DNA from 4 places in the Streptomyces sp. NPDC015242 genome. Region 4 is predicted to be linked to each of the others. Evidence: riboswitches for the same ligand, from Rfam matches in the RefSeq annotation. Region 4 holds a riboswitch; each other region holds the start of a gene.

Region 1 (7,083 bases), on a different contig from region 4:
GGCATGGAGTACGGCGGCATCACCCCGCTCGGCCTGCCGGACGGCTGGCCCGTGCTGGTGGACGCCGCCGTCGTCGACCTGCCCTACGTGCTCGTCGGCAGCGGCCGGCGGCGCGGCAAGCTCCTGGTGCCGGGGAAGGCGTTCGCGGAACTCCCGGGCGCCGTCGTCGTGGAGGGGCTCGGGGTGTCCTGACCTACGCGGCCGTGTGGTGCGCCAGCGGCAGATGGGGGTCCGTCTCGCCGGGTGCCGGTGCCGGGTCCGCGTGCACCAGGGCCGCGGTGAGGCGGGGCACCGCGTGCAGCAGGGCGTGCTCGGCGTCGACGGTGATCCGGTGGGCCTCGCGCACCGTCACCTGGCCGTCCACCACCACCGCGACCTCGGCGCGCAGCCGGTGGCCGATCCAGCGCAGCCGCAGCTCACCCACACCGCGCACGCCCGGCACCCCGGCCAGCGCCCGCTCGGCCCGGTCGACCAGAGCCGGGTCGACGGCGTCCAGTACCCGCCGGAACACCTCGCGGGCCGCGTCCCGCAGGACCAGGGCGATCGCCGCGGTGATGGCCAGGCCGACGAGCGGATCGGCCAGGTGCCAGCCCAGCGCCGACCCGCCGGCGCCCAGCAGCACGGCCAGGGACGTGAAGCCGTCCGTGCGGGCGTGCAATCCGTCGGCGACCAGCGCCGCCGAGCCGATCGCGCGGCCGACGCGGATGCGGTACCGGGCCACCCACTCGTTGCCCGCGAACCCCACGAGTGCGGCCGCGGCGACCGCCGGGACGTGCGCCACCGGGCGCGGATCGAGGAGGCGGTCGATCGCCGCCCATCCGGCGAAGACCGCCGACGCGGCGATCGTCAGGACGATGACCAGGCCCGCCAGGTCCTCGGCCCGGCCGTAGCCGTAGGTGAAGCGGCGCGTGGCCGCCCGCCGGCCCAGCACGAAGGCGATCCCGAGCGGCACGGCGGTCAGCGCGTCCGCGGTGTTGTGCACCGTGTCCCCGAGCAGTGCCACCGAACCGGAGGCGGCCACCACGAACGCCTGCGCCAGCGCGGTCGCGCCGAGCACCGCCAGCGAGACCCACAGCGCTCGCATGCCGCGCGCCGAGGACTCCAGGGCGGAGTCGACCTTGCCGGCGGTCTCGTGGGAGTGCGGGGTGAGCAGGTGACCCAGGCGGTGGCGCAGGCCGGGCCGGTGGCCGTGGCCCGGGCCGTGGTCGTGGCCGTGGCCGTGGCCGTGACCAGGGTCGTCGTCATGACTGTGGCCACGGTGACGGCCGTGGTCATGGTCGCGGGGGTGGGAGTGCTCGTGCCGGTCGCTCACGGGGTTCCCTTCCGGGTGCGGGGCGGGTGGACGCGCGCGCGTCCCTGGCGCCATTATGTGCGTATGAGCGCACGCATGCACCTGTCACCTGCGCACGATGCGCACCCGCGCAGCCCCGGCGAGGAGCAGTTCGCGCTCGCCGCCGAACTCCTCGCGCTCCTCGGGGACCGGACGCGCCTCGCCCTGCTGCATGCTTTGACCGGGGGAGAGGCCGACGTCACGACCCTCACCGAGGCGTGCGGGGCGGCCCGGCCCGCCGTCAGCCAGCACCTGGCGCGCCTGCGTCTCGCGGGCCTGGTGAACACGCGGAAGGAGGGCCGCCGGGTCGTCTATTCACTCCACGACGGTCATCTGCGCCGGCTCGTGGACGAGGCACTGAACGTGGCCGACCACCGGATCGGCGACCGGCCTCCGCACGACTGAGTCAGTAGCGCGCGGCCGTCCCGAGGTACTGCTCGGCGAAGGCCGCCGCCGCGACGGGTGAGGTGAACAGGCGGCGCAGCCGGGCCAGCGTGGTGCCCGCGCGGAACGGATCGCCCGCCGCCGTGCCGTGGTACACCTCGGACAGCCACTGCGAGAACTCCTGGTAGTCCCACACGCGCCGCAGGCACGCCTCGGCGTAGCCGGCCAGGCCGCCGTCCTCGCCCCGGGTCAGGTGGTCCACCAGGGCGTCACCGAGCAGGAAGGCGTCGTGCAGGGCGAGATTCATGCCCTTGGCGGCGATGGGGGCGACCAGATGGGCCGCGTCGCCCGCGAGGAACAGCCGGCCGTGCACCATCGGCTCGACCACGTAGTCGTGCATGTCCAGCACGCGCTTCTCGATCAGCCGGCCCTCCGTCAGCGGGGGCGCCCCGGACGCCCCGAGCCGCTCCCGCAGCTCCGCCCAGACCCGGTCGTGCGGCCAGTTGCCGGGGTCGTCGCCCGGCGGGCACTGGAGGTAGTAGCGGGTCACCTCGGGGCTGCGCGGCATCTGCCCGGCGAACCCGCGGGCGTGACAGCCGAACAGCACGCAGTCCGCGGACGGCGGGGCCTCGGCGAGCAGCGCCAGCCAGCCGATGCCGTAGTCGTGCCGGGCGATGCGCACCCGCTCCGGGGGCAGTGACGCCCGGCTCACCCCGCGCGCCCCGTCGCACCCGGCGACGAAGTCCGCCCGGACCACCCGCCGTTCACCCGTGTCGGGACAGACGTACGAGACCGACGGCCGGTCGGAGCCGAGGTCGTGGAGCCGGACGTCGCTCACGCCGAAGCGGATCCGCCCGCCGCGCACGTCGGCGTACTCCCGGACCAGGTCCGTCACCAGCAGCGGCTGCGGATAGACGAAGTGGTGGCTGCCCGTCAGCTCGCCGTAGGAGAAGCGGTAGCGCTCCCCGCCGAAGCGGAACTCGCACGCGCTGTGCAGCTCCGCCCGGTCGAGCAGGTTGCGGGCCAGACCGCGCTTCTCCAGGGCGCGCACGGCCCACTCCTCGATGACCCCGGCCCGGGGCCGCTGCTCGATGAACTCCCGGGTCTCCGTCTCCAGTACCAGGCAGTCCACCGAGGCGGCCCGCAGGATGTTGCCCACCGTCAGTCCGGCGGGGCCGGCGCCCACCACGACGACCGGAAAGCGTTCGGATGCGCCGGAGTTCGCGGGCAGGGGGAGGTCGGCCATGCCGCTCATTATGGAGGCGGCGTCAGGGGGCGGGCACCCCCGCCGCGGCCGGAAGGGCGCACCGCCTCAGGGCCCGGCGGCGAGCAGCCGCGCCGGTCACCGCCCGAGCCGCGGGATCTCGATCGCCGGGCAGCGGTCCATCACCATCTCGAGACCCGCGGCCCGGGTCCGCTCGTACGCCGCCTCGTCGAGGACCCCCAGCTGGAACCAGACGCCCTTCGCGCCCTTGGCGACCGCCTCGTCCGCGACGGCGCCCGCCAGCTCGCTGTTGACGAAGACGTCCACGACGTCCACGTCGAAGGGAATGTCCGCCAGGCTCGCGTAACCCTGCTCGCCGTGCACCGTCTCGGCCTTCGGGTGCACCGGCACCACCCGCTTGCCGAAGCGCTGGAGCACGGCCGCGACCCCGTACGCCGCGCGCTGCCGGTTCGACGACAGGCCCACCACGGCCCAGGTGTCGCCGAGCCCGGTGAGAATCCTGCGGACCGCTGCCTCGTCGCCGTACACCGGCGGCCTCCTCGAGAACGTCGTGGACAAAGGGTGCTGTCCCGGCAACCACGCGGCACGCGCGGTGATTCCCCGGAACCCGCCGTGATAGCTTGCCGAGGCCAGTCGAACCCATGTACGTGGGTCAGGGAATCCGGTGGAAATCCGGAACTGACGCGCAGCGGTGAGGGGGACGGGCGGGGCCTCGGCCACTGGACTTCCGCTACGGACGTCCGGGAAGGCGCTCCGATCCGGGTGAACCCGAGTCCGAAGACCTGCTGGCGGCCCCCGCGGCCGGTGCGCGGCGGGGGAGCACCGTACGACCGGGCTCCGCGATCGGGCCCTCGACGACTGAGGACTGGTTCCCCGTGCCCCTCGCCCCATCCGCCCGTGCCGCCGTGCTGCTCGCGGCCGGCTCCCTGCTCCTCACCGGCTGCGGCGACCCGCAGCCCGCCCCGGCGAAGGCCGCCGTCACCCTCGACAACTGCGGCCACGCGGTGCGCGTCGAGACCCCGCCCGAGCGCGCCGTCTCCCTCAACCAGGGCACCACCGAGATCCTGCTCTCCCTCGGCCTCGCCGACCGCCTCGCGGGCACGGCCACCTGGACCGACCCGGTGATGAAGGGCCTGGCGAAGGCGAACGCGACGGTGCCGCGCATCGCCGACGACAACCCCTCCTTCGAACGGGTCCTGGACGCGGACCCGGACTTCGTGGCCGCCTCCTTCGTCTCCACCCTCGGCCGGGGCGGCGTCGCCACCCGCGAGCAGTTCGAGAAGCTCGGCGTCCCCACCTACGTCTCCCCGTCCGACTGCGCAGGGAAGGACAACTCCGGCGGTGGCGACGGTGCCCGCGACAAGGCCCTCGGCATGGACGCCGTCTACGGCGAGGTGCGCGACCTGGCGGCCGTCTTCGGGGTGCGGGAACGCGGCGACGCCCTCGTGGACTCGCTGCGCCGGCGCATGCGGAAGGCCACCGCGGGCATCGACGCCTCCGACGTCACCCTCCTGTACTGGTTCGCCAACTCCGAGTCGCCCTACATGGCGGGCTGTTGCGGGGCGCCCGGCATCATCACCCGCTCCCTCGGCGCGCGGAACGTCTTCGACGACACGCACCAGGAATGGCCGCAGATCAACTGGGAGACCGTCGCCGACCGCGACCCCGACGTCCTCGTCATCGGGGACCTCACCCGCAGGTCGCAGACCGCCGAGTCGGCCGCGAAGAAGATCGCCTTCCTCGAGTCCAACCCGGCCACGAAGAACATGGACGCGGTCCGGCACAAGCGGTACGTGCTGCTCAGCGGGCAGGCCATGAACCCGACCATCCGCACGGTCGAGGGCGTCGAACGGGTCGCCGCGGGCCTGCGCCGGTTCGGGCTGGTGAAGTGACCGCCCGGGACCCGCTGCCGGAGACCGGGGGCCGCCCGGCGGCCGTCTCCCTGCCCCGCCGCGGTACCGGGCTCGCGCTCGGCGCGGCCGGAGCGGTCGCACTCGTCGCCTCCCTCGCCGTGGCCATCACCATCGGCCCCGCCGACATACGCGTCGGGGACGTGTGGTCCGTGGTGGCCGCCCACCTCGGCCTGGGCAGCTCGGAGCTGACGCCGATCCGGGACGGCATCGTCTGGCAGCTGCGGCTGCCGCGCACCCTGCTCGCGGCCGTGTGCGGGGCCGGACTCGCCGTGTGCGGGGCGGTGATGCAGTCGCTGCTGCGCAACCCGCTGGCCGACCCGTTCGTGCTCGGGGTCTCCTCGGGCGCCTCCACCGGCGCGGTCGCCGTGGTCGTGCTGGGCGCGGGCGGCGGAGCGGTCTCCGTCTCCGCGGGCGCCTTCCTCGGGGCCCTGGTCTCCTTCGCGCTGGTGCTGCTGCTCAGCCACACCCTGGGCGGCACCACCGACCGGGTGGTCCTCGCCGGGGTCGCCGCCATGCAGCTGTTCTCCGCGCTCACCTCCTTCATCGTGATGACCTCCGCCGACGCGGAGACGACCCGGGGCGTGCTGTTCTGGCTCCTCGGCTCCCTCGGCGGCGTGGGCTGGACCGACGTGTGGCTGTGCCTGGCCGCGCTGGCCGTGGCCCTGGTGGTGTGCCTCGCCCACGCCCGCACCCTCGACGCCTTCGCCTTCGGGCAGGAGGCGGCGGCCGCGCTGGGCGTGTCCGTGGCCCGCACCCGTCTGGTGCTGCTGTGCGTCACGGCCCTGCTCACCGCGGCGCTGGTCAGCTCGGCCGGGGCGATCGGCTTCGTCGGCCTGGTCCTGCCGCACGCGGCCCGCGCGCTGTCCGGGCCCGGGCACGCCCGGCTGCTGCCCGTCACGGCACTGGCCGGCGCGGTCTTCCTGGTGTGGGTCGACACGCTGGCCCGGACGGTGCTGGAGCCGCGGGAGGTGCCGGTGGGTGTGGTGACCTCGCTCATCGGGGTGCCGGCGTTCGTGGCCGTGCTGTACCGGACGAGGCGGACGCGGTGAGCGGGGAGCGGACAGCGGCGGACGCCGGGGGCCGGCCGCCCGGGCGAACCGGCCGGGGTGCCGGGGGGTCGGGGGCGGAGGGGGCCGGCGGCGATGGCGGCGGGCTGAGGGCCGGCCGGGATGCGGGCGGCGATGGCGGTGGGTTGCGGACCGGCCGGGATGCGGGCGGGTCGCGGACCGAGCGGGATGCCCGTGGGTCGCGGGCCGGCCGGGGGACCGGTGGGTCGCGGGCCGACCGGGGTGTCGGCGGAACGGCGGCCGTCCGGGGGACCGGTGGGTTGCGGGCCGAGCGGGTCGGGCGGCTTGCCGGCGGGCGGCTCGTCCTCGACGGTGTCGTCCTCGCGCCGGAACCCGGTTCCACCCTCGGCGTCCTCGGCCCCAACGGCTCGGGCAAGTCCACGCTTCTGCGGTTGCTGGCCGGACTGCTCACGCCGACCGCCGGGGTCGTCACCCTCGACGGCACGCCGCTGGACGACCTGCCCCGGCGCACGGTCGCCCGCCGCCTCGCCGTCGTGGCCCAGCAGTCGGACACCCAGACCGAGCTGACCGTCCAGGACGTCGTACGGCTCGGCCGCATCCCGCACCGGCGGCCCTGGACGCCCGCCTCGGCGGAGGACGAGCGAGCCGTGCGGGACGCCCTGGAACGCACCGGCCTCGCCGACCGCGCGGGCCGGCTCTGGCACACCCTGTCGGGCGGTGAACGCCAGCGCGTGCAGATCGCCCGCGCGCTCGCCCAGGAACCCCGCGAGCTCCTCCTGGACGAGCCCACCAACCACCTCGACATCCACCACCAGCTCGACCTGCTCGCCCTGGTCAACCGGCTGCCGGTCACCACCGTCGTCGCCCTGCACGACCTCAACCTCGCGGCGATGTACTGCGACCGGGTCGTCGTGCTGTGCGCGGGGCGGGTCGTCGCGGGCGGCACACCGGCGGACGTCCTCACGGAGGAGCTCATCGCCGAGGTGTACGGGGTGCGGGCCCGCGTCCAGGCGGACGGGCCCGACGGGGTGCCCCACGTGCGGTACCTGGGCACGCTGCACTGAGCGGCGTCCCGCTCGTGCGGCGTCCTGCCGGCGCGGCGTCCCGTCCATGCGGCGCGGCGCGGCGCCACCAAGGCACCGCCGCCCCCAGGCACCGCCGCCCGGCCGTGACCCGAAAGCAGCGCGCATGACTGCGCGTCCC
Region 2 (7,083 bases), on a different contig from region 4:
GATCCCATCGGGGAACAGGAGATCCACGATCAGGTCGTGGCGATCCTCACCCCGGGCAGCGAAACCGTGGCCTCCACGATCATGTGGCTGTTGCATATGCTCGCGGAACACCCTGAACACGCCGACCGGGTGCGCGACGAAGTGCAAGCCGTCACCGGTGGCAGGCCGGTGGCATTCGGCGACGTCCGTGAGCTCAGGCACACGAACAATGTCGTGGTCGAGTCCATGCGTTTGAGTCCGGCGGTGTGGATTCTGACGCGTAGAGCGGTACGGGACACCGAACTCGGCGGTTACCGCATTCCGGCGGGGGCGGACATCGTATACAGCCCGTACGCCATCCAGCGCGACGCGAAGTCCTACGAGCGGAACCTGGAGTTCGACCCGGACCGCTGGCTGCCGGAGCGGGTCAAGGCGATCCCGAAGCACGCCATGAGCCCGTTCAGCACCGGCAACCGCAAGTGCCCGAGCGACCACTTCTCGATGGCCCAGCTGACGCTGATCACGGCGGCGCTGGCCACGAAGTACCGCTTCGAGCAGGTGCCCGGATCGAACGACAGCACGCGGGTCGGGATCACACTGCGCCCGCACGACCTGCGGGTGCGGCCGGTGGCGAGGTGAGAACCGCCGGCCTCAGGCCGCCGCGGGGCCCCTGAACGTGCGCCGGTAGGCGTACGGCGTGGTCCCCACCGCCCGGACGAAGTGGTGGCGCAGCGCGGCCGCGTTGCCGAACCCCGTCCGGCCGGCGATCGCGTCCATCGTCTCGTCCGTCGCCTCCAGCAGCCGCTGGGCCAGCAGCACCCGCTGGCCCAGCACCCAGCGATAGGGAGTCGTCCCCGTCTCCTGCTGGAAGCGGCGGGCGAAGGTGCGCGGGGACATGTGGGCGCGGACGGCGAGCTGCTCGACGGTCACCTCCTCGTCGAGGTGGCGCTCCATCCACGCCAGCACCTCGCCGATCGTGTCGGTCTCCGACCGCGGCAGCGGCCGCTCGATGTACTGGGCCTGGCCGCCGTCGCGGTGCGGCGGCACCACCATCCGCCGGGCGATCTTGTTGGCGACCTCCGGACCCTGCTCCTTGCGGACCAGGTGGAGGCAGGCGTCGATGCCGGCGGCCGTGCCCGCGGAGGTGATCACCGGATCCTCGTCGACGTAGAGCACGTCCGGTTCGACGGCCACCCGGGGATAGCGGGAGGTGAGCTCCCGCGCGTGCTTCCAGTGCACCGCGCAGCGCCGGTCGTCCAGCAGTCCGGCCGCGGCCAGGACGAAGACGCCGGAGCAGACGCTGAGCACCCGGGCGCCGCGGTCGACGCCGCGGCGCAGGGCGTCCAGCAGCTGAGGCGGGAAGGTGCGGGTGGAGTAGCCGTCCCCGGCCGGGACGGCGATGAGGTCGGCCGTCTCCAGCCGCTCCAGGCCGTGCTCGACCTGGAGCGACAGGCCCGAGGCCATACGCAGGGCGGGGCCCTCGGCCGAGGCCACGGCGAAGTCGTAGACCGGCAGGCCGTCGTCACTGCGGTCGGTGCCGAAGACCTCGCACACCACGCCGAGTTCGAAAGGGGTCACACCGTCGAGCAGGGCGACGGCCACGTTCTGCAGCATCTCCCCAGTGTGCCCCGCCGGTGGCAGTAATTCGAGGGTCTGCGGCAGTACTGCCACTGACGGTAAGGAGCATCCGGAGCGACAGTGGTGTCCATGGACACGAACCAGACGCAGACACTCATCGCCATGATCTTCGTACTCGGGACGCTGGTCCTCCTGGTCCTCCCGTCCGTGCTCGGCCTGATGCACGACAGGCGCATCGACCGGCAGATCCGGGAGGCCCAGGAGGCCCGTGAGGACGTGCCGGCTCAGAAGTCCTCGTCCAGGTCGACGGTGCCCTCCACCGCCACCTGGTACGCGGAGGGCCGCCGCTCGAAGAAGTTGGTCAGCTCCTGAACCCCCTGGAGCTCCATGAAGGAGAAGGGGTTCTCCGAGCCGTACACCGGAGCGAAGCCCAGGCGGGTCAGCCGCTGGTCGGCGACGCACTCCAGGTACTGCCGCATCGACTCGGTGTTCATGCCCGGGAGGCCGTCACCGCACAGGTCGCGCGCGAACTGCAGCTCGGCCTCGACGGCCTCGCGGAGCATGTCCGTCACCTCCTGCCGGAGCCGGTCGTCGAAGAGCTCCGGCTCCTCCTTGCGGACGGTGTCGACGACGTCGAACGCGAACGACATGTGCATGGTCTCGTCGCGGAACACCCAGTTGGTGCCGGTGGCGAGACCGTGCAGCAGCCCCCGGCTGCGGAACCAGTACACGTAGGCGAAGGCGCCGTAGAAGAACAGGCCCTCGATGCACGCGGCGAAGCAGATCAGATTGAGCAGGAAGCGGCGCCGGTCCGCCTGTGACTCCAGCCGGTCCAGCTTCTCGACCGAGTCCATCCACCGGAAGCAGAACTCCGCCTTCTCGCGGATGGACGGGATGTTCTCCACCGCCGCGAAGGCCGCCGCCCGGTCCTCCGGGTCGGGCAGGTAGGTGTCGAGCAGCGTCAGATAGAACTGGACGTGCACGGCCTCCTCGAACAACTGACGGCTCAGGTACAGCCGCGCCTCGGGGGAGTTGATGTGCTTGTACAGCGTCAGCACCAGGTTGTTCGCGACGATCGAGTCGCCCGTCGCGAAGAACGCCACCAGCCGGCCGATGAGGTGCTGCTCCGCGGGGGAGAGCTTGGCGAGGTCGGCGACGTCCGAGTGGAGGTCGACCTCCTCCACGGTCCAGGTGTTCTTGATGGCGTCCCTGTAGCGCTCGTAGAAGTCCGGGTAGCGCATGGGGCGCAGGGTCAGCTCGAAGCCGGGGTCGAGGAGATTCTGGGTGCTGGGCATTACTGGCAGGCCTCGCAGGACTCGGGGTTTTCCAGGGAGCAGGCGACCGCTTCGGGGTCGGGGGTGGCCTGCACGGGGACGGTGGCCCGGGCGGCGCGGGCGATGCGGGTCGCCGGGCGCGAGCGCAGGTAGTACGTGGTCTTCAGCCCGGACTTCCAGGCGTAGGCGTACATCGAGGAGAGCTTGCCGATGGTCGGCGTCTCCAGGAACAGGTTCAGGGACTGCGACTGGTCCAGGAACGGGGTCCTGGCCGCCGCCATGTCGATCAGGCCGCGCTGCGGGATCTCCCAGGCGGTGCGGTAGAGGGCGCGCACGTCCTCGGGGATCCAGCCGAAGCCCTGCACCGAGCCGTTGGCCTCGCGCAGTGCCTCGCGGGTGCGGGCGTCCCACACGCCGAGCCGCTTGAGCTCGTCCACCAGGTAGGAGTTGACCTGGAGGAACTCGCCGGACAGCGTCTCGCGCTTGAACAGGTTGGACACCTGCGGCTCGATGCACTCGTACACGCCCGCGATGGAGGCGATGGTGGCGGTGGGCGCGATGGCGAGCAGCAGCGAGTTGCGCAGGCCGGTCGTGGCGATCCGCTCGCGCAGGGCCGCCCAGCGTTCGGGCCAGGTCAGCTCCACGTCGTAGTGGTCGGGGTGCAGCACGCCCCGGGCCGTACGCGTCTTCTCCCAGGCGGGCAGCGGGCCGTTGCGCTCGGCGAGGTCGGCGGAGGCCTCGTAGGCGGCGAGCATGACGCGCTCGGCGAGGCGGGTGGACAGGGCCTTCGCCTCGGGCGAGTCGAAGGGCAGGCGCAGCTGGAAGAAGACGTCCTGCAGACCCATCGCGCCGAGGCCGACCGGGCGCCAGCGGGCGTTGGAGCGGCCCGCCTGCTCGGTCGGGTAGAAGTTGATGTCGACGACCCGGTCGAGGAACGTCACGGCCGTGCGGACGGTCTCGTCCAGGCGCTCCCAGTCGATGTCCCCGCCGGTCACGAACGCGCCGAGGTTGACCGAGCCGAGGTTGCAGACCGCCGTCTCGCCGTCGCTGGTCACCTCCAGGATCTCGGTGCAGAGGTTGGAGGAGTGGACGACGTGGCCCGGCTCGGCGGTCTGGTTGGCGGTGCGGTTGGCGGCGTCCTTGAAGGTCATCCAGCCGTTGCCGGTCTGCGCGAGGGTGCGCATCATCCGGCCGTACAGCTCGCGCGCGGGCAGCGTCTTGCGCGCCAGGCCCTTCGCCTCGGCGGCCCGGTAGGCGGTGTCGAACTCCTCGCCCCACAGGTCCACCAGCTCGGGCACGTCCGCGGGGGAGAACAGCGACCACTGCGCGTCGGCGTTCACCCGGCGCATGAACTCGTCCGGGACCCAGTGCGCGAGGTTGAGGTTGTGCGTGCGGCGGGCGTCCTCGCCGGTGTTGTCGCGCAGTTCCAGGAACTCCTCGATGTCGGAGTGCCAGGTCTCCAGGTAGACCGCGGCGGCGCCCTTGCGGCGGCCGCCCTGGTTCACGGCGGCGACCGAGGCGTCGAGGGTCTTCAGGAACGGGACGATGCCGTTGGAGTGGCCGTTCGTGCCGCGGATCAGCGAACCCCGGGCCCGGACGCGGGAGTAGGCGATGCCGATGCCGCCGGCGTGCTTCGACAGGCGGGCGACCTGGTGGTAGCGGTCGTAGATGGAGTCCAGCTCGTCCTTGGGGGAGTCGAGCAGGTAGCAGGACGACATCTGGGGGTGCCGGGTGCCGGAGTTGAACAGGGTGGGGGAGGAGGGGAGGTAGTCGAGGCGGCTCATCAGCCGGTAGAGGGCGGCGACTTCGTCCACGGCCCGTGCGGTGTCGTCCTCGGCGAGGCCGCTCGCCACGCGCAGCAGGAAGTGCTGGGGCGTCTCGATCACCTTGCGGGTGAGGGGGTGGCGCAGCAGGTAGCGGCTGTGCAGGGTGCGCAGGCCGAAGTAGCCGAAGCGGTCGTCGGCGGTGGTGTCGATCAGGGCGTCGAGCCGGGCCGCGTGCACCCGGACGAACTCGGCGGTGCGGTCGGCGATGAGCCCCTCGCGGTGCCCCACGGCGACCGACTCCGTGAACGACGAGACGCCCTGGGAGGCGGCCTCGGCGCGGATGCCGATGGTCAGCAGCCGGGCGGCCAGCCGGGAGTAGGCGGGGTCCTCGGAGATGAGACCGGCGGCCGCCTCGGTGGCCAGCTCGCGCAACTCCGCCTCGTCGGCCCGCGCCGACCGGCCGCGCAGGGCGGCGGCGGCGACCCGGCCGGGGTCGGCGTCGGGGAGGTCGGCGGTCAGTTCGGTCAGGGTCCGCAACAGGGCGGCACCGGGAGCGTCGTGCGCTTCTTCCGCGGGTTCTTCGGCGGCTGAGACCGGATCGGCTGGCGCGATGGTCACGTGGGGCTCTCCCTCGCTCGGCACGGGGCCTCGTCGAGGGCAGGGGGCAGCACACGAGCGCACGCGGCGTCGCGTCCACCGGCCCATTCCACGAGGCCCGGACGTCAGGCACACCGGCCGGGTGGCCGGGCGCACTGTCGGCAGGTCCTCGGACTGACGCCCATACCGCGTGAAAGGGCATGGGTACACCGTTGCGGGACAGTTCCGGATTCGCACCGGATTCCCCTGCGGCGACAGCGAGCATGAGCATACATCTTGTGCCGGGTTCGATCGGCACCCCCAGATGTTGTGTCGCGCTGGTTTCAGAGCGTCAGCTGGTAGGTGTGCAGAGTGATCTCCGGCAGGCGCGGGACGGGCACCGGGCGAACGACGGCGGGCCGCCGTGAGGTGTGCTCACGGCGGCCCGCTGCGGGTCGTTCGTCGTGCGGGGCGCGGTGCCGGGCGCCCCAAAGGTCAGTGCGAGGAACCGGCGGTGGCGGGCGGCAGTTCGACCTGCACCCCCGGGTCGCCCGCGTCGGCCGTGTAGTCCTCCGGCTTGGTCTCGTCGACGCCGTCGGGGGCCTTCAGGGCCTTGAGGACGAACGTCAGGACCACCGTCACCACCACGTTCAGCACGAACGCCGTGAGGCCGATGTAGCCGATCTCGCCGATGCCGGGGATCTCCTTGGAGGAGCCGCCGAAGTGCTTCTGCGTCGGCGAGGCGACCCCGTACGCGGCGACCGTGCCGTAGACCATGCCGACCGCCCAGCCCGCGAGCAGCGCCCAGCGGTGGAACCAGCGCGTGAACAGGCCGCCGACCAGGGCCGGGAAGGTCTGCAGGATCCAGATACCGCCGAGCAGCTGGAAGTTGATGGCGACCGTCTTGTCCATCGTCAGCACGAAGGCCAGGGCGCCCACCTTCACCAGCAGGGACACCAGCTTGGAGACCTTGGTCTCCTGCGCGGGCGTGGCGTCCGGCTTGATGAAGTCCTTGTAGATGTTGCGCGTGAACAGGTTCGCGGCCGCGATGGACATGATGGCCGCCGGCACCAGCGCGCCGATGCCGATCGCCGCGAACGCCACACCGGCGAACCAGTCCGGGAACATCGTCTCGAACAGCTGCGGGATCGCCAGCTGCCCGTTCTGCACCTTGATGCCGGCCGCGATCGCCATGAACCCGAGCAGCGCCAGCAGACCCAGCATCAGCGAGTACAGCGGCAGGATCGTGGTGTTGCGGCGGATCACCTCACGGCTCTTGGAGGACAGCGTCGCCGTGATGGAGTGCGGGTACATGAACAGCGCCAGCGCGGAGCCCAGCGCCAGCGTGGCGTAGGTCCACTGGCCCGCCTCGGGCGGTGTCAGCGCACCGCGCGGCGCGCCCGTCGCCGGGTTGGTCTGGCTGAACGCGTCGCCCGCCTTGGCGAAGATGTCGTCGAACCCGCCCAGCTTGATCGGGATGTAGATGATCGCCACCGCGATGACGATGTAGATCAGCGTGTCCTTCACGAACGCGATGAGCGCGGGCGCCCGCAGACCCGACGAGTACGTGTAGGCCGCCAGCACACCGAAGGCGATCAGCAGCGGCAGGTCCTTGATGAACCAGTTGGTGTTCTCACCGCCGCCGACCCCCATCACGTCCAGCACGGCCTGGATGCCGACCAGCTGGAGGGCGATGTAGGGCATCGTCGCCAGGATGCCGGTGAGCGCCACGGCCAGGGACAGGCCCTTGGAGCCGAAGCGGCCGCGCACGAAGTCGGAGGTCGTCACGTAGCCGTGCTTGTGGGAGACCGACCACAGGCGCGGCAGGAACGTGAAGATCAGCGGGTAGACCAGGATCGTGTAGGGCACCGCGAAGAAGCCCGCCGCTCCCGCCGCGTAGATCGCCGCCG
Region 3 (7,083 bases), on a different contig from region 4:
CGTGAGCCCGGAGGTCGACCAGGTCTCCCGGCAGACCACGGCGATCATCCTGGACGCCATGGGCCAGGAGCACCCGACCCCCGAGCAGTTGTCGGCGGTCCGGGTCATCGAGCACACCTGGCACTCGGCCCTGATCACCTGGCTGTCGGGCCGCGCCTCCATCGCCCAGGTCAAGATCGACATCGAGACGGTGTGCCGTCTGATCGACCTGACCGGCCCGGACGCCCACGAGTGACCCGTCCCGCCCCCTCCGAGGCCTCCCGCAGGTAGGTGGCGATGTGGGTCGGATCCTGTGAACTGTCCGCCGGAAGAGGGCACTTGATGGTGGGCTGCGCCCCCTAGGATGGTCGGACGCAACGCTCGCACCGGGAGAGATGCCCATGGGCACCGAAGAAGCCGCATCCGTCACGATCGGCAGGGGAGCCCTGGACGCCCGGTCGGCCGGGCCCATGGTGCCGCGGCTGGTGCTCGGCGCCCGGCTGCGGCGACTGCGCGAGGAGCGGGGCATCGGCCGCGCCGACGCGGGGCGGGTCATCCGCTCCTCCTCGTCCAAGATCAGCCGGATGGAGACCGGGCGTCACGGATTCAAGCTGCGCGACGTCGCCGACCTGCTCACGCACTACGGCGTCACCGACGAGGCCGAGCGCGCCACCCTGCTGGCCCTCGCCGAGCAGGCCAACACCCCCGCCTGGTGGCGCTACTACAGCGATGTCGTGCCCCCGTGGATGCAGACGTACCTCGGGGCCGAGCAGGCGGCGAGCCTGGTGCGCTGCTACCAGGTCCAGCGCGTGCCCGGCCTGCTGCAGACCCCCGACTACGCGCGCGCCTCCCTCCGGGTCGCCCACCCCCAGGCCGGTCCGGCGGAGATCGAGCGCCGGGTCGCGCTGCGGATGACCCGCCGGCGGATCCTGTACCGGCAGCAGCCCACCCGGTTGTGGGCCGTGCTCGACGAGGCGGCGCTGCGCCGCCCGGTGGGCGGAATCCGGGTGATGCGCGCCCAGCTCAGGCACCTCATCGAGGTCTGCCGGCTGCCGCAGGTCACCCTGCAGATCCTGCCGTTCTCCTCGGGCGGGCACGCGGCGGAGGGCGGCCCGGTGACCATCCTGCGCCTGCCCGGCGGGCAGCTGCCGGACATCGTCTACCTGGAGAAGCTGACCACCGCCCTGTACCCGGACAAGCCCGCGGAGATCGAGCGCCACTGGGACGCGATGAACCGGCTGGTGGTCGAGGCCGAGTCGCCGGACGAGACCCCGACCATCCTGCACCGCGTCCTGCAGGAGACCTGACGACTTGGGCGGAAGCCCCGGCGGCCGCACCGGCGGTGCGACGGCTCAGGACTTGCGGGCGACTCCGCCGTACTGGTGCACCTCGGCGGGCAGGTCGAGGGCGGCCGCGTCGGGGCGCCAGCGGGAGCAGGACGTGACGCCCGGTTCGAGCAGGTCCAGCCCGTCGAAGTAGCGGGCGATCTGCTCCGGGCTGCGCAGGATGTAGGGGATCGAACCGCCCTCGTTGTACTGGTTGATGGCCCGGACGTAGTCCTCGCTGGTGTCGGTGGAGTCGTAGCTCACGAGGTAGCTGCCGGAGGGCAGGGCGTCCACCAGCTGCCGCACGATCGAACGGGCCTCGTCGTGGTCCTCGATGTGGCCGAGGATGCCCATCAGCATCAGCGCGACGGGCCGGTCGAAGTCCAGGGTCCTGCCGGCTTCCCGGATGATCGTGTCCGGCCGGCGCAGGTCGGCGTCGACGTAGTTGGTGACGCCTTCCGGGGTGCTGGTGAGCAGCGCGCGGGCGTGGGCGAGGACCAGCGGGTCGTTGTCGACGTAGACGATCCGGCTCTCCGGGGCCACGCGCTGGGCGATCTGGTGGGTGTTGTCCACGTTGGGCAGGCCGGTGCCGACATCGAGGAACTGCCGGACGCCCTCCTCGGCGGCGAGGTGGCGGACGGCGCGCGCGAGGAAGTAGCGGGCGGCGCGGGCCCCGGTCTCGATCCCGGGGAAGATCTCCCGGAAGGCGTCACCGGCGACACGGTCCACCTCGTAGTTGTCCTTGCCGCCGAGCCAGTAGTTCCAGATCCGGGCCGAGTGCGGCACCGAGGTGTCGATCTTGTCGAACGGCTCCTGCTCGGCGTTCTCCACCTGCTCGCTCATGGACGCTCCTGGGTGTGGTCGGGAAGCCCCACGTTATCCGGTACATGCCTCCGAGCGGGCCAACTCCTGCGCCGTGCAGAGGAGTTCGCCCAGTGGCGGCCCCGCCGCACATGCCGCCCCCGGGCGGTTCCCTACGGGCGGGTACAGTGAGCGGGTCGTCATCACACCGTACGGGGGAAAGCCGGTGCAATTCCGGCGCTGACCCGCAACCGTGAACCGCCACCACAGCGGCGGTGAGCCGGATCGCCGCGTACGGTCCGTGACCGGCTCACGTGCCCGGCAGTCCGCCGGGCACGGCACCGTCGAGGTATACGGAGCCGAGCCGCCGGGGTGTCCCGCGCTGCCCGGCTCCCGCACAGGGAGAGGCACCCGCCGATCATGAACGTCCGCCGCAGCGCCGCGATCCTGGCCGCCGCCGCCGTGATCGGCGCCGCCGCCCCGGCCGCCGCCGACCCGTCCCCCTCGCCGTCCCAGGCACTCCCCTCCGCCCTGTACGGCGACGCGGACCCGACGTACGACGGCGTCTGGCGCCAGTCGCTCGCGCTGCTCGCGCAGGACACGGCCGGTGTGCGGCCGGCCACGAAGTCCGTGGAGTGGCTGGTGCGCCAGCAGTGCGCGGACGGCGGGTTCGCCTCCTACCGCCCCGACCCCGCCACCGCCTGCGGCGCCAGGACCCCGCTCGACACCAACGCCACGTCCGCCGCCGTGCAGGCCCTGGCCGCGCTCGGCGGGCACGACGACGTCACCGGCAAGGCGGTCACCTGGCTGAAGTCCGTCCAGAACAAGGACGGCGGCTGGGGTTACGCGCCCGGCGGCGCCAGCGACACCAACTCCACGTCGGTCGTCATCGGCGCGCTCGCCGCCGTGGGCGAGCGGCCGGACCGGGTGGAGAAGAGCGGCAAGTCGCCCTACGACGCGCTGCTGAAGTTCGCCCTCCCCTGCGACGGGGACGGCGCCGGGGCGTTCGCGTTCCAGCCGGACAAGAAGGGCGAACTGGCCGCCAACGCGGACGCCACCGCGGCCGGTGTCCTCGGCGCCCTGGGCCGGGGCATGGTCGTGAAGCCCGGTCAGAAGCCCGGCGGGACGTCCGGCGCGGCCTGCGCCGAGCCGCGCACCCCGGAGCAGGCGGCGGCGAACGGGGCCGCGTACCTCACGTCCGCCCTCGGCGAGGACGACGACCACCTGATGTCGGCCCTGGCCGGTGCCGAGCCGCAGCCCGACCACGGCAACACCGCCGACGCGGTCGTCGCGCTGGCCGCGCGCGGCGACACCGAGCAGGCGGAGAGGTCCGTGCGCTGGCTGGAGAAGAACTCCGCGGACTGGGCGGCCCGGAGCGGTCCGGCCGCCTACGCCCAGCTGATCCTCGCCGCCCACGCGACGGGCGCGGACCCGCGCGACTTCGGCGGCGCGGACCTGGTGAAGCAGCTCAACGGGACCGGCCCGGCCCCGCAGGCCGCCGCGGACGCCGGCGGCAAGGCCGTCAAGGACGACAAGGACGACTCGGACTCGATGTTCGGCGTGTGGTGGTACGTCGGCGTCTGCCTCGTCGCGGGCATCGGCATCGGGTTCCTGTTCACCGGCCGCCGGAAGCAGCAGCCGTGATCCGCCGGGCCGTTCTCCTGCTCCTGGCCGCGCTCCTGCTGGTCGCGGGCGCGGGCCAGGCGGCCCGGGCCGCCGGTTACCGGTACTGGTCGTTCTGGGAGCGCGACGGCGGCCGCTGGGTCTACGCCACCCAGGGCCCGTCCACGGCCCGGCCCTCCGACGGGGACGTCCAGGGCCTCCGCTTCGCGGTGAGCGAGGACTCCGAGGACGCCGCCCGGCCCCGCGGCCGGGCCGACTTCGCGGCGATCTGCGCGAGGACGCCCGCCCGGGAGGGCACCAAGCGCGTCGCCCTGCTCCTCGACTTCGGCACGCCCGCGGACGCCCCCGAGGGCGAGACGCCGCCCGCCGCGAGGACGGCCTGCGCGCAGGTCCCGCCCGACGCCACGACCGCCGAGGCCCTCGCCGCGGTGGCCAAGCCCCTGCGCTACGACACCAACGCCCTGCTGTGCGCGATCTCCGGCTACCCGGACAGGGGCTGCGGCGAGCCGGTGTCGGGGAAGCAGCGGAAGCCGGCGGCGGAGCGGAGGGAACAGCGGGACGACGGACCGTCCCTGGGTCTCGTGGCGGGCGTCGGCGTGGTGACGCTCCTGGCCGGGGCGGCGATCTGGCAGGTACGCCGGCGTGGGTAGGACGCTCCACCCCGGCGCCTGGTGGCTGTGGGCCCTCTCCCTCGGCACCGCGGCCACCCGCACCACCAACCCCCTCCTGCTCGCCCTGCTCGTCGCCGTCTCCGCGTACGTGGTGGCCACCCGGCGCCCGGACACCCCCTGGTCCCGCTCCTACGGCGCCTTCGTGAAGCTCGCTCTCGCCGTGCTGCTGATCCGCCTGCTGTTCGCGACGGTCCTCGGCTCGCCGATCCCCGGCACGCACACGCTGTTCACGCTCCCCGAGGCCGCCCTGCCCACCTGGGCGCAGGGCATCCGCCTCGGCGGCGAGGTCACCGCCGAGGCCCTCACCTTCGCCCTGTACGACGGTCTGAAGCTCGCCACCCTGCTGATCTGCGTCGGCGCCGCGAACGCCCTGGCCAGCCCCTCGCGGCTGCTGAAGTCCCTGCCGGGCGCCCTGTACGAGACGGGTGTCGCGGTGGTCGTGGCCCTCACGTTCGCCCCGCACCTGATCGCGGACGTGCGGCGCCTGCGGGCCGCCCGCCGCCTGCGCGGCCGCCCCGACCAGGGGATCCGGGGCCTGCTGCAGGTGGGCCTGCCGGTGCTGGAGGGCGCCCTGGAACGCTCGGTATCCCTCGCCGCCGCGATGGACGCCCGCGGCTACGGCCGTACGGCCCGGGTCCCGGCCGCGGTGCGGCGGACCACCGCCGCCCTCACCCTCGGCGGTCTGCTCGGTGTCTGCGCCGGTACGTACGGGCTCCTCACGGCCGAGGGCGGCAGCTACGGCGTCCCGGTCCTCCTCGCCGGCGTCACCGCCGCTCTGGCGGGCCTCAAGCTCGGCGGCCGCCGTTCCCTGCGCACCCGTTACCGCCCGGACCGCTGGGACGTGCGCGCCTGCCTCGTCGTCGCCTCGGGCGTGGCGGTCGCGGCGCTGCTCACCCTCGCCTCCGTGCGCGACCCCGCCGCCCTGCATCCCGGGGTGGTCCCGCTCGTCGCCCCGGCTCTTCCCGTGTGGCCCGCGGCGGCCGTGCTGCTCGGCCTGCTGCCCGCCTTCGTCGCCCCCGATCCCCAGGAGCCGTCGTGATCCGCTTCGAGGACGTGTCCGTCACCTACGACGGGGCCGCCGGACCCACCGTCCAGGGCGTCGACTTCGAGGTCCCCGAGGGTGAACTCGTCCTGCTCGCGGGCCCGTCCGGGGTGGGCAAGTCGACCGTCCTGGGCGCGGTCAGCGGTCTCGTGCCGCACTTCACCGGCGGCACGCTGCGCGGCCGGGTCACCGTCGCCGGCCGCGACACCCGCACCCACAGGCCGCGCGAACTGGCCGACGTGGTGGGCACGGTCGGCCAGGACCCGCTCGCCCACTTCGTCACCGACACCGTCGAGGACGAACTCGCCTACGGCATGGAGTCACTGGGTCTCGCCCCGGACGTGATGCGCCGCCGGGTCGAGGAGACGCTCGACCTGCTGGGCCTCGCGGACCTGCGGGACCGCCCCATCGCCACGCTCTCCGGCGGCCAGCGGCAGCGCGTCGCGATCGGCTCGGTGCTCACCCCGCACCCGAGCGTGCTGGTCCTGGACGAGCCGACCTCCGCGCTCGACCCGGCGGCGGCCGAGGAGGTCCTGGCGGTCCTCCAGCGGCTGGTGCACGACCTGGGCACGACGGTCCTCATGGCCGAGCACCGGCTGGAACGCGTCATCCAGTACGCCGACCAGGTCGTCCTGCTGCCGGGCCCGGGCGCGGCCCCCGTGGTGGGGCCGCCGGCCGAGGTGATGGCCGTCTCCCCGGTGTACCCGCCGGTGGTGGCCCTGGGCCGGCTGGCGGGCTGGACGCCCCTGCCGATGACGGTCCGCGACGCCAGGCGCAGGGCGGCCCTGCTGAAGCAACGGCTGGAAGGCGCCCGGCAGGAGCGCGGGGAACGGCGCGACCAGCCCCGGAGCACCCGCGACCGCTCCGCGGTCCCCGCACCCATCGGCGCACTCCGCTCCCTCTCGGTCACCCGCACGCGCGTTCAGGCCCTCCGCTGCGTCGACCTCACCATCGCCCCCGGCGAGACCATCGCCCTCATGGGCCGCAACGGCGCCGGCAAGTCCACCCTGCTCAACTCCCTGGTGGGTCTGGTCACTCCCAGCTCGGGAACGGTCCGCCTCGGCGAAGCCGTCCCCCACCGCACCGCCCCGAAGGACCTCGTCCGCAAGGTCGGCCTGGTCCCGCAGGAACCCCGCGACCTGCTCTGCGCCGACACCGTCGCCGCCGAGTGCGCGGCGGCCGACCGGGACGCGGGCGCCTCTCCCGGCACCTGCCGGGGCCTGGTCACCGAGCTGCTCCCGGGCGTCACCGACGACATCCACCCCCGGGACCTGTCGGAGGGGCAGCGGCTCGCGCTGGCCCTGGCCGTCGTGCTGACGGCCCGCCCCCCGCTGCTCCTGCTGGACGAGCCGACCCGCGGCCTGGACTACGCGGCGAAGGCCCGCCTGGTCGCGGTGGTGCGCGGCCTGGCCGCCGAGGGGCACGCGATCGTGCTGGCCACCCACGACGTGGAACTGGCGGCGGAGCTCGCCCACCGGGTCGTGCTGCTCGCCGGCGGCGAGGTGATCGCGGACGGCCCGACGGCTCAGGTCGTGGTCTCCTCCCCGTCCTTCGCCCCGCAGGTCACCAAGATCCTGGCCCCGCAGCAGTGGCTCACGGTCTCCCAGGTCCGCGCGGCCCTCGGCCCCGGGGCCGCCTCGTG
Region 4 (7,083 bases):
CCGGACGGACCGGCCGGGACGTAACCGCCGTCCAGGGCACGCAGGATGTGCCCGATCTCGTCGGTGGTCTTCTCCAGCCGGGGCACGACCTCGGCGCAGGCGAACTCCAGCACGGCGACGGCGTCGGGCAGTTCGGCGCCGAGCACCTCGCGGACCAGCGCGGGAACCGCGGCCGCGTCCCAGCCGCGCTCCTCCATGCCCTCAGCGATCCGCCGGCACAGCTGCTCCAGCAGGTCGATCGCGTCGGCGGCGCTGCGGGACGGCCCGTCGACCAGGTCCGTCAGCTCGGCGGGCACCTTCACCGGGGCGCCCGGCTCGGCCAGCAGCTCCTTCTCCACCAGCCCGAAGTGCTCGGCCAGCGCGGCCCGCAGACCCGGCAGCGCGTTGGCCCGGCCGCCCCACACCTGCGAGGCGCGCAGCACGGCCAGCACCAGGTTGACGCGCGGCTCACCGACCGGCCCGCCGCCCAGGACGTGCAGGCCGTCGCGGATCTGCACGTCCTTGATCTCGCACAGGTAGCCGTCGATGTGCATGACGAACTCGTCGAACGCCTCGTCGTCCGGCTGTTCGTCGACGTGCAGGTCGTGGTGGAGCTCGGCCGCCTTCACCAGCGTCCAGATCTGCGCCCGCACGGCCGGGGCCTTGGCCGGGTCCAGGTCGGAGACGAGCGCGTACTCGTCGAGGAGCTGCTCCAGCTTGGCCAGGTCGCCGTAGGTGTCGGCGCGGGCCATCGGCGGCACCAGGTGGTCGACGACGGTGGCGTGGCCGCGGCGCTTGGCCTGGGTGCCCTCGCCGGGGTCGTTGACGATGAACGGGTAGACCAGCGGCAGGTCACCGAGGACGGCGTCCGGGGCGCACCCGCCGCTGAGCCCGAGGCCCTTGCCGGGCAGCCACTCCATGGTGCCGTGCTTGCCCATGTGGACGATGGCGTCGGCGCCGAAGCCCCCCTCGGATGTCGCAGCCTCCAGCCAGCGGTAGGCCGCCATGTAGTGGTGCGAGGGCGGCATGTCGGGGTCGTGGTAGATCGCGATCGGGTTCTCGCCGAAGCCGCGCGGCGGCTGGATCATCACCACGACGTTCCCGAACTGCAGGGACGCCAGCACGATGTCGTCCCCGTCGACGTACAACGAGCCCGGCGGCTCGCCCCACGCCTCGGTCATGGCGTCCCTCAGCTCCGGGTCGAGCTTCTCGAACCAGGCCCGGTAGTCCGCCAGGGGCACCCGCGCGGGCGCCGAGGCGAGCTGCTCCTCCGTCAGCCACTCCACGTCGTGCCCGCCGGCCTCGATCAGCCGGTGGATCAGCTCGTCGCCGTTGTCCGGGTAGCCCTCGACGGCGTACCCGGCCTGCCGCAGCGCGTCCAGCACCCGCACGGCCGAGGCGGGCGTGTCCAGCCCGACCGCGTTGCCGACCCGCGAGTGCTTGGTCGGGTACGCGGTGAAGACCAGCGCGAGCTTCTTCTCCGCGTTCTCCTTGTGCTTCAGGCGGGCGTGCCGTACGGCGATGCCGGCGACCCGCGCGGCCCGCTCCGGGTCGGCCACGTACACGGGCACGTCGTCCGGGCCCTGCTCCTTGAAGGAGAACGGCACGGTGATCAGCCGCCCGTCGAACTCCGGGATCGCCACCTGCATCGCGGCGTCCATGGGGGACAGGGCGGCGTCCGACTCCTCCCAGGCCTGCCGCGAGGAGGTCAGGCACAGCCCCTGCAGCACCGGCACGTTCATCCCGGCCAGCGCCCCGATGTCCCAGGCCTCCTCGTCCCCGCCCGCCGAGGCCTGCGAGGCGTGCGTGCCGCCGGCGGCCAGGACGGTGGCGACCAGGGCGTCGGCGCGGCCCAGGATCTCGTACAGCCCCTCGTCCGCGCCGCGCAGCGAACCGCAGTACACCGGCAGGGCGTTGGCGCCGTGGGCCTCGATCGCGTCGCACAGGGTGTCCACGAAGGCGGTGTTGCCGCTCAGTTCGTGGGCCCGGTAGAAGAGCACGCCGACGGTGGGGCGGCCCTCGTGGTGCGCCCGCTCGCCGTGGACGCCGTACTCTGGCATCTTCCGCGGCGCGGCGAAGCCCTCACCGGTGAGCAGCACGGTGTCGGACAGGAACCGGGCCAGCTCGGTGAGGTTCTCCGGCCCGCCCTCCACGAGGTACTTCAGCGCCTCGGCGACGACACCGGCCGGCACCGACGACTCGGCCATCAGCTCCGCGTCCGGCACGGCCTCGCCGCCCAGCAGCACGGTCGGGATCCCGGACGCCTTCAGCGCGGCGAGCCCGTCCTCCCAGGCCCGCTTGCCGCCGAGCAGCCGGACGACGGCGACGGACGCCCCGTCCAGCAGGGCCGGGAGCTCCTCCCGGACGTCCACGCGGGTCGGGTTGCCGATCCGGTATTCGGCACCGGAGGCGGCCCGGGCCGCCAGCAGGTCCGTGTCGGCGGTCGACAACAACAACACAGTGCTCATGCGGGTGCTCCCGGTGGGATGAAGGGCAGTCCTTGCGGCGCGCCGGACTCGATGAGCCGCCACAGCGCGTCGGTGTCCGCGTGCTGTTCGATCAGGTCGCCGAGCCGGTCGAGCTGCTCCTCGCGCAGCGCGGCGAACGAGATGTCCGGAGCCGGCACGAAACGGCGGCCCGCGGCGGCCGCCACCTCGCGCAGGAACGCCCGCCGGAAGCCGTCCGACTCCAGCGAGCCGTGCCAGTGCGTGCCCCAGGTCTGGCCGACCCGGCAGCCGTCCAGGAAGGCCTCGCCGCCGGTGACGTCGGCGACCCCGTGGTGGATCTCGTAGCCCTCGACCCGCTCGCCGAGGGCCTCGCCCTCCGGCCGGGTGAGGGTCTTCTCGCGGGCGAACCGCACCCGCACGGGCAGGATCCCGAGCCCGTCGACGTGACCCCGGCGGCTCTCCACGTCGTCCTCGATGTGCTCGCCGAGGAGCTGGAAGCCGCCGCAGACGCCGAGCACGGGCCGCTGCTCGGCGGCCCTGCGCACCAGGGCGTCGGCGAGCCCCCGCTCCCGCAGCCAGTCCAGCGCCCGGACCGTGCCGCGGGTGCCGGGCACGACGACGAGGTCGGCGTCGGCCAGCTCCTCGGGCCGGTCCACGAACCGCACCACGACGCCCGGTTCGGCGGCCAGGGCGTCCACGTCGGTGAAGTTGGACATCAGCGGCACCGCGCACACGGCGACGCGCAGCACGTCCTCGCCGAGCGGCGGCGCGACGACGGATTCCCGCACGGCTCCCCGCAGGGAGACGCGCAGCCCGTCCTCCTCGTCGATCCCCAGCCCGTGCCGGAACGGCAGCACGCCGTACGTCTTCCGCCCCGTCAGCCCGTGCAGCATGTCCAGGCCCGGCTCCAGCAGGGAGACGTCCCCGCGGAACTTGTTGACCAGGAACCCGGCGACGCAGTCCTGGTCCTCGCGGGACAGCAGCGCCACCGTGCCGAAGAACGAGGCGAAGACACCGCCCCGGTCGATGTCGCCGACGACGAGCACGGGAAGCCCGGCGTTGCGGGCGATGCCCATGTTGACGATGTCGGTCCGCCGCAGGTTGATCTCGGCGGGAGAACCGGCCCCCTCACAGATCACCGCGTCATACGTGCCCCGCAACTGCTCCAGGCAGTCCAGCACCGTGCCGAGCAGCTTCTGCTGCCGCCCGCCGTGATAGCCGCGCGCACTCAGCTCACCGACCGGCTTGCCCAGCAGCACGACCTGACTGCTCTGCTCGCCCCCGGGCTTGAGCAGCACGGGGTTCATCAGCGCGGTCGGCTCCACCCGGCAGGCCTGCGCCTGCATCGCCTGCGCCCGCCCGATCTCGGCGCCCTCCCGCGTCACGAACGAGTTCAGGGACATGTTCTGCGCCTTGAACGGCGCGACCTTGACGCCCTGCCGTACCAGCCACCGGCAGATCCCGGCCGTCACGACGCTCTTGCCCGCGTCGGAGGTGGTCCCGGCGACGAGAAGCCCACCGCTCATGCTCACTTCCCCCTCTTCAGCAACCGCGCGCCGGCGCACACCCCGAGCGCCAGCCAGGTGACGCGCCGCGAGAGCCGCACGGCCCGTTCGACATCGCGCCGGGCGACGGCCCGCCCGCCGGTGTTCAGCACGGGCCGGTGCTCCACCCGCCCGCCGTACGACAGCGTCCCGCCCAGCCGCACCCCGAGCGCCCCCGCGAACGAGGCCTCCACGGGTCCGGCGTTGGGACTGGGATGCTGCGCCGCGTCGGCCCGCCAGGCGCGCACGGCCCCGCGCGGATCCGGCCCGGCCAGCACCGCGAGCACGGCGGTCAGCCGCGCGCCCGGCCATCCCGCGAGGTCGTCGAGACGCGCCGAGGCCCATCCGTAGCGCCGGTACCGGGCCGACCTGTGCCCGACCATGGCGTCCAGGGTGTTGACGGCCCGGAACCCGAGCAGCCCCGGCACCCCGCCGACGGCCCCCCACACCAGCGCCCCGACCACCGCGTCGGAGGTGTTCTCGGCGACGGACTCGACCACGGCCCGGGCGATCCCGTCGGCGTCCAGGGCCTGCGGATCCCGTCCGCACAGATGAGGCAGCCGCGCCCGGGCCGCCTCGACGTCCCCCGCCTCCAGGGCCCGCCCGATGGTCTCCGCCTCGCGGGCGAGCGACGTACCCCCGACGACGGCCCAGGTGGCGGCGGCGGTGAGCGCGACGGAGGCGACGGCGCAGGGACGTACGGCACGCTCGGCGACGGCCCCGAGGGCGACGGCTCCTCCCACGCACACCGCGGTGTGCAGCGCGCCCCACCCGCGGTGGTCCCGCCACAGCACCCGTTCCACGGCACCCGCGGCCCGCCCGAACGCGGCGACCGGATGTCCCCGGCGGGGGTCGCCGAGCAGCAGGTCACCGATCAGGCCGGCGGCGGCACCGTACGCGAAGACGCGACCGGCACCCATGGGCTCAGCCGCCCAACAGGACAGGCAGGGGTGGGGTGCTGAACCTCGATCGGCAGCCGCGCATGGCGATATGTGTCCTCACTCAGGGTGTCCGCGCCCTGGTTCGACGTGACCGGCGGTGAGAGTTCCTGGCTCCCGGGGGATGGCTACCCCGGTGACAGTGGCGGGACCGCGCCGGACTCACACCGGCTTCCTCTCCTGCCGCCGTACTGGCCCCGGAAGTCCACCACGGGCGCGAACCGCCGTCAACTTGCCCTTGACCTGCGCGGGGAGAGTGTGGAGAACCCCACACCGCCCCCACCCGCACACGACGACCGGGCGGCACGGGACCCGGGTCCCGTGCCGCCCGGCGGACACGCTGTGCGATCGGGGCGTCAGGCCACGATCAGGTAGATGCCGTAGCCGACGGCCGCCGCGCACGCGGCGAAGCACGCGTACGCGCCCGTCACCGCGAGGCCGGCGGAGCCGCCCTGCGCCACCGCCCGCTCGCGGCGCGACAGGCCGGTGATGCCGAGGGTGAACAGGCCCACGAGGGCCACGGTGACCACGAGGCTGACGCCGAAGACGGAGCCGAGGGCCGCCCAGTCGATCTTCATCTCTGCTGCTTCCTTGTGAACCGGTGGGCGGGGTCAGACCGAGGTGGCGGTCGTGGAGGGCGTCCGCTCTGCGGTCGCCTGGGCCGGGATCGGCGGCACGTCGCCCGCGGGAGGCGGCGTCACCGCGGCCATCGCCGTGGTCACCACGCCGGCCGGCTCGTCGTCGGTGTCGTTGACGTTGGTGTGGTCGACGACCTCGCGCCGGGAGATCTTCCAGATGGCCGCCGACGAGGCGACGAGGAAGACGGCCACCGCGGCGGTGCCCCAGGCGCCGAAGCCGGTGACGTACTCGGCGAGCGCGCCCACCAGGGCGGCGGCCGGCAGGGTCAGGCCCCACGCGACGAACATCCGCGTCGCGGTGGACCAGCGGACGACGCCGCCCTTGCGGCCGAGGCCCGCGCCCATCACCGCGCCGGACACGGAGTGGGTCGTGGAGAGGGAGAAGCCGAGGTGCGAGGAGGCCAGGATGACCGTGGCCGCGCTGGTCTGGGCGGCGAAGCCCTGCTGCGGCTGGAGGTCGGTCAGGCCCTTGCCCATGGTGCGGATGATGCGCCAGCCGCCCAGGTAGGTGCCGAGGGCGATCGCGACGCCCGCGGACAGGATGACCCACATGGGCGGGTCCGAGTCGGGCGCGACGGCGCCGCCGGCGACCAGGGCCAGGGTGATGACGCCCATCGTCTTCTGCGCGTCGTTGGTGCCGTGCGCCAGGGAGACCAGGCCCGCCGAGGCGATCTGGCCGGCCCGGTAGCCCTTCGCGGACGCCTTGCCGTCGGCCTTGCGGCCCAGGGAGAACGTCAGCCGCGTGGCCAGCATCGCCGCGATGCCCGCCACCAGCGGGGCGGCGACCGCCGGGATCAGGACCTTGGTCACCAGCACGTCGCCGTGCACCGCGCCGACGCCCGCCGAGGCGATCGTGGCGCCCACGAGGCCGCCCATGAGGGCGTGCGAGGAGCTGGACGGCAGTCCGACCAGCCACGTCAGCAGGTTCCACAGGATCGCGCCGACCAGGGCGGCGAAGATGACTTCGGGACGGATGCCGGCCTCGTCGACGAGGCCCTTGGAGATCGTGTTGGCGACTTCGACGGACAGGAAGGCGCCGACCAGGTTCAGGACCGCGGACATCGCGACCGCGGCCTTCGGCCGCATGGCGCCCGTGGAAATGGTCGTGGCCATCGCGTTCGCGGTGTCGTGGAAACCGTTCGTGAAATCGAACGCGAGTGCGGTTACCACCACAATCGCGAGGATCAGCGAGAAGCTTTCCATTTACCCAGGCAATCGTTCGAGGTCATTGGCTGGACGAACGTAAGTAACCCGAGTGAACGGAAGATGAACTGGGAGGGGCGCAGGGGTGTCCACAACAAGGGTTCGGCGTTCGCCCTGCTGTCAGGCTCCCCACACCCCCGCGGTCCAGGCTCTCCCCGCGTCCCTCTTCAGCCGATCGAGTGACCCGCGGTCGTGTACGACCTGCCCCCCCCGCGGGTGCCGTCACGGGTGGCCGGTTTCCGGCCCGAAGTGCCCCCGCGGGGTGGTGCGCCGGCCCCGCCCTGGCAGGATCGCGCCATGGCCGAGCAGCGAGACGACGAGCGGGACACGGGCG

The links. Region 4 has a riboswitch for cobalamin ahead of ACF07N_RS29685 (cobalamin biosynthesis protein). Riboswitches for the same ligand answer to the same signal wherever they lie in the genome.
Region 1: it holds a riboswitch for cobalamin, as region 4 does, so the genes downstream of both, ACF07N_RS00355 (ABC transporter substrate-binding protein) here and ACF07N_RS29685 (cobalamin biosynthesis protein) in region 4, are expected to answer to the same signal.
Region 2: it holds a riboswitch for cobalamin, as region 4 does, so the genes downstream of both, ACF07N_RS07755 (ribonucleoside-diphosphate reductase subunit alpha) here and ACF07N_RS29685 (cobalamin biosynthesis protein) in region 4, are expected to answer to the same signal.
Region 3: it holds a riboswitch for cobalamin, as region 4 does, so the genes downstream of both, ACF07N_RS33250 (prenyltransferase/squalene oxidase repeat-containing protein) here and ACF07N_RS29685 (cobalamin biosynthesis protein) in region 4, are expected to answer to the same signal.

The regions. Positions count from the first base shown of each region.
Region 1 covers NZ_JBIBUF010000001.1:66,610-73,692, forward strand. The annotation lists gene ACF07N_RS00330 (YbaK/EbsC family protein) at 1-192, shown strand, start outside; gene ACF07N_RS00335 (cation diffusion facilitator family transporter) at 194-1,312, opposite strand; gene ACF07N_RS00340 (ArsR/SmtB family transcription factor) at 1,376-1,735, shown strand; gene ACF07N_RS00345 (4-hydroxybenzoate 3-monooxygenase) at 1,737-2,960, opposite strand; gene ACF07N_RS00350 (CoA-binding protein) at 3,057-3,467, opposite strand; cobalamin riboswitch at 3,553-3,744, shown strand; gene ACF07N_RS00355 (ABC transporter substrate-binding protein) at 3,815-4,831, shown strand; gene ACF07N_RS00360 (FecCD family ABC transporter permease) at 4,882-5,901, shown strand; gene ACF07N_RS00365 (ABC transporter ATP-binding protein) at 6,180-6,944, shown strand; gene ACF07N_RS00370 (hypothetical protein) at 7,069-7,083, shown strand, end outside.
Region 2 covers NZ_JBIBUF010000002.1:511,544-518,626, reverse strand. The annotation lists gene ACF07N_RS07775 (cytochrome P450) at 1-618, shown strand, start outside; gene ACF07N_RS07770 (GlxA family transcriptional regulator) at 631-1,593, opposite strand; gene ACF07N_RS07765 (hypothetical protein) at 1,687-1,929, shown strand; gene ACF07N_RS07760 (ribonucleotide-diphosphate reductase subunit beta) at 1,842-2,852, opposite strand; gene ACF07N_RS07755 (ribonucleoside-diphosphate reductase subunit alpha) at 2,852-5,215, opposite strand; cobalamin riboswitch at 5,337-5,495, opposite strand; gene mctP (monocarboxylate uptake permease MctP) at 5,669-7,083, opposite strand, start outside.
Region 3 covers NZ_JBIBUF010000012.1:37,527-44,609, reverse strand. The annotation lists gene ACF07N_RS33265 (TetR family transcriptional regulator) at 1-235, shown strand, start outside; gene ACF07N_RS33260 (DUF5753 domain-containing protein) at 381-1,286, shown strand; gene ACF07N_RS33255 (SAM-dependent methyltransferase) at 1,332-2,147, opposite strand; cobalamin riboswitch at 2,255-2,413, shown strand; gene ACF07N_RS33250 (prenyltransferase/squalene oxidase repeat-containing protein) at 2,526-3,749, shown strand; gene ACF07N_RS33245 (SCO2322 family protein) at 3,746-4,378, shown strand; gene ACF07N_RS33240 (CbiQ family ECF transporter T component) at 4,371-5,438, shown strand; gene ACF07N_RS33235 (ABC transporter ATP-binding protein) at 5,435-7,083, shown strand, end outside; gene ACF07N_RS33230 (ECF transporter S component) at 7,081-7,083, shown strand, end outside.
Region 4 covers NZ_JBIBUF010000009.1:356,817-363,899, forward strand. The annotation lists gene cobN (cobaltochelatase subunit CobN) at 1-2,447, opposite strand, end outside; gene ACF07N_RS29680 (cobyric acid synthase) at 2,444-3,952, opposite strand; gene ACF07N_RS29685 (cobalamin biosynthesis protein) at 3,955-4,890, opposite strand; cobalamin riboswitch at 4,990-5,149, opposite strand; gene ACF07N_RS29690 (hypothetical protein) at 5,265-5,486, opposite strand; gene ACF07N_RS29695 (anion permease) at 5,520-6,749, opposite strand; gene ACF07N_RS29700 (class II aldolase/adducin family protein) at 7,047-7,083, shown strand, end outside.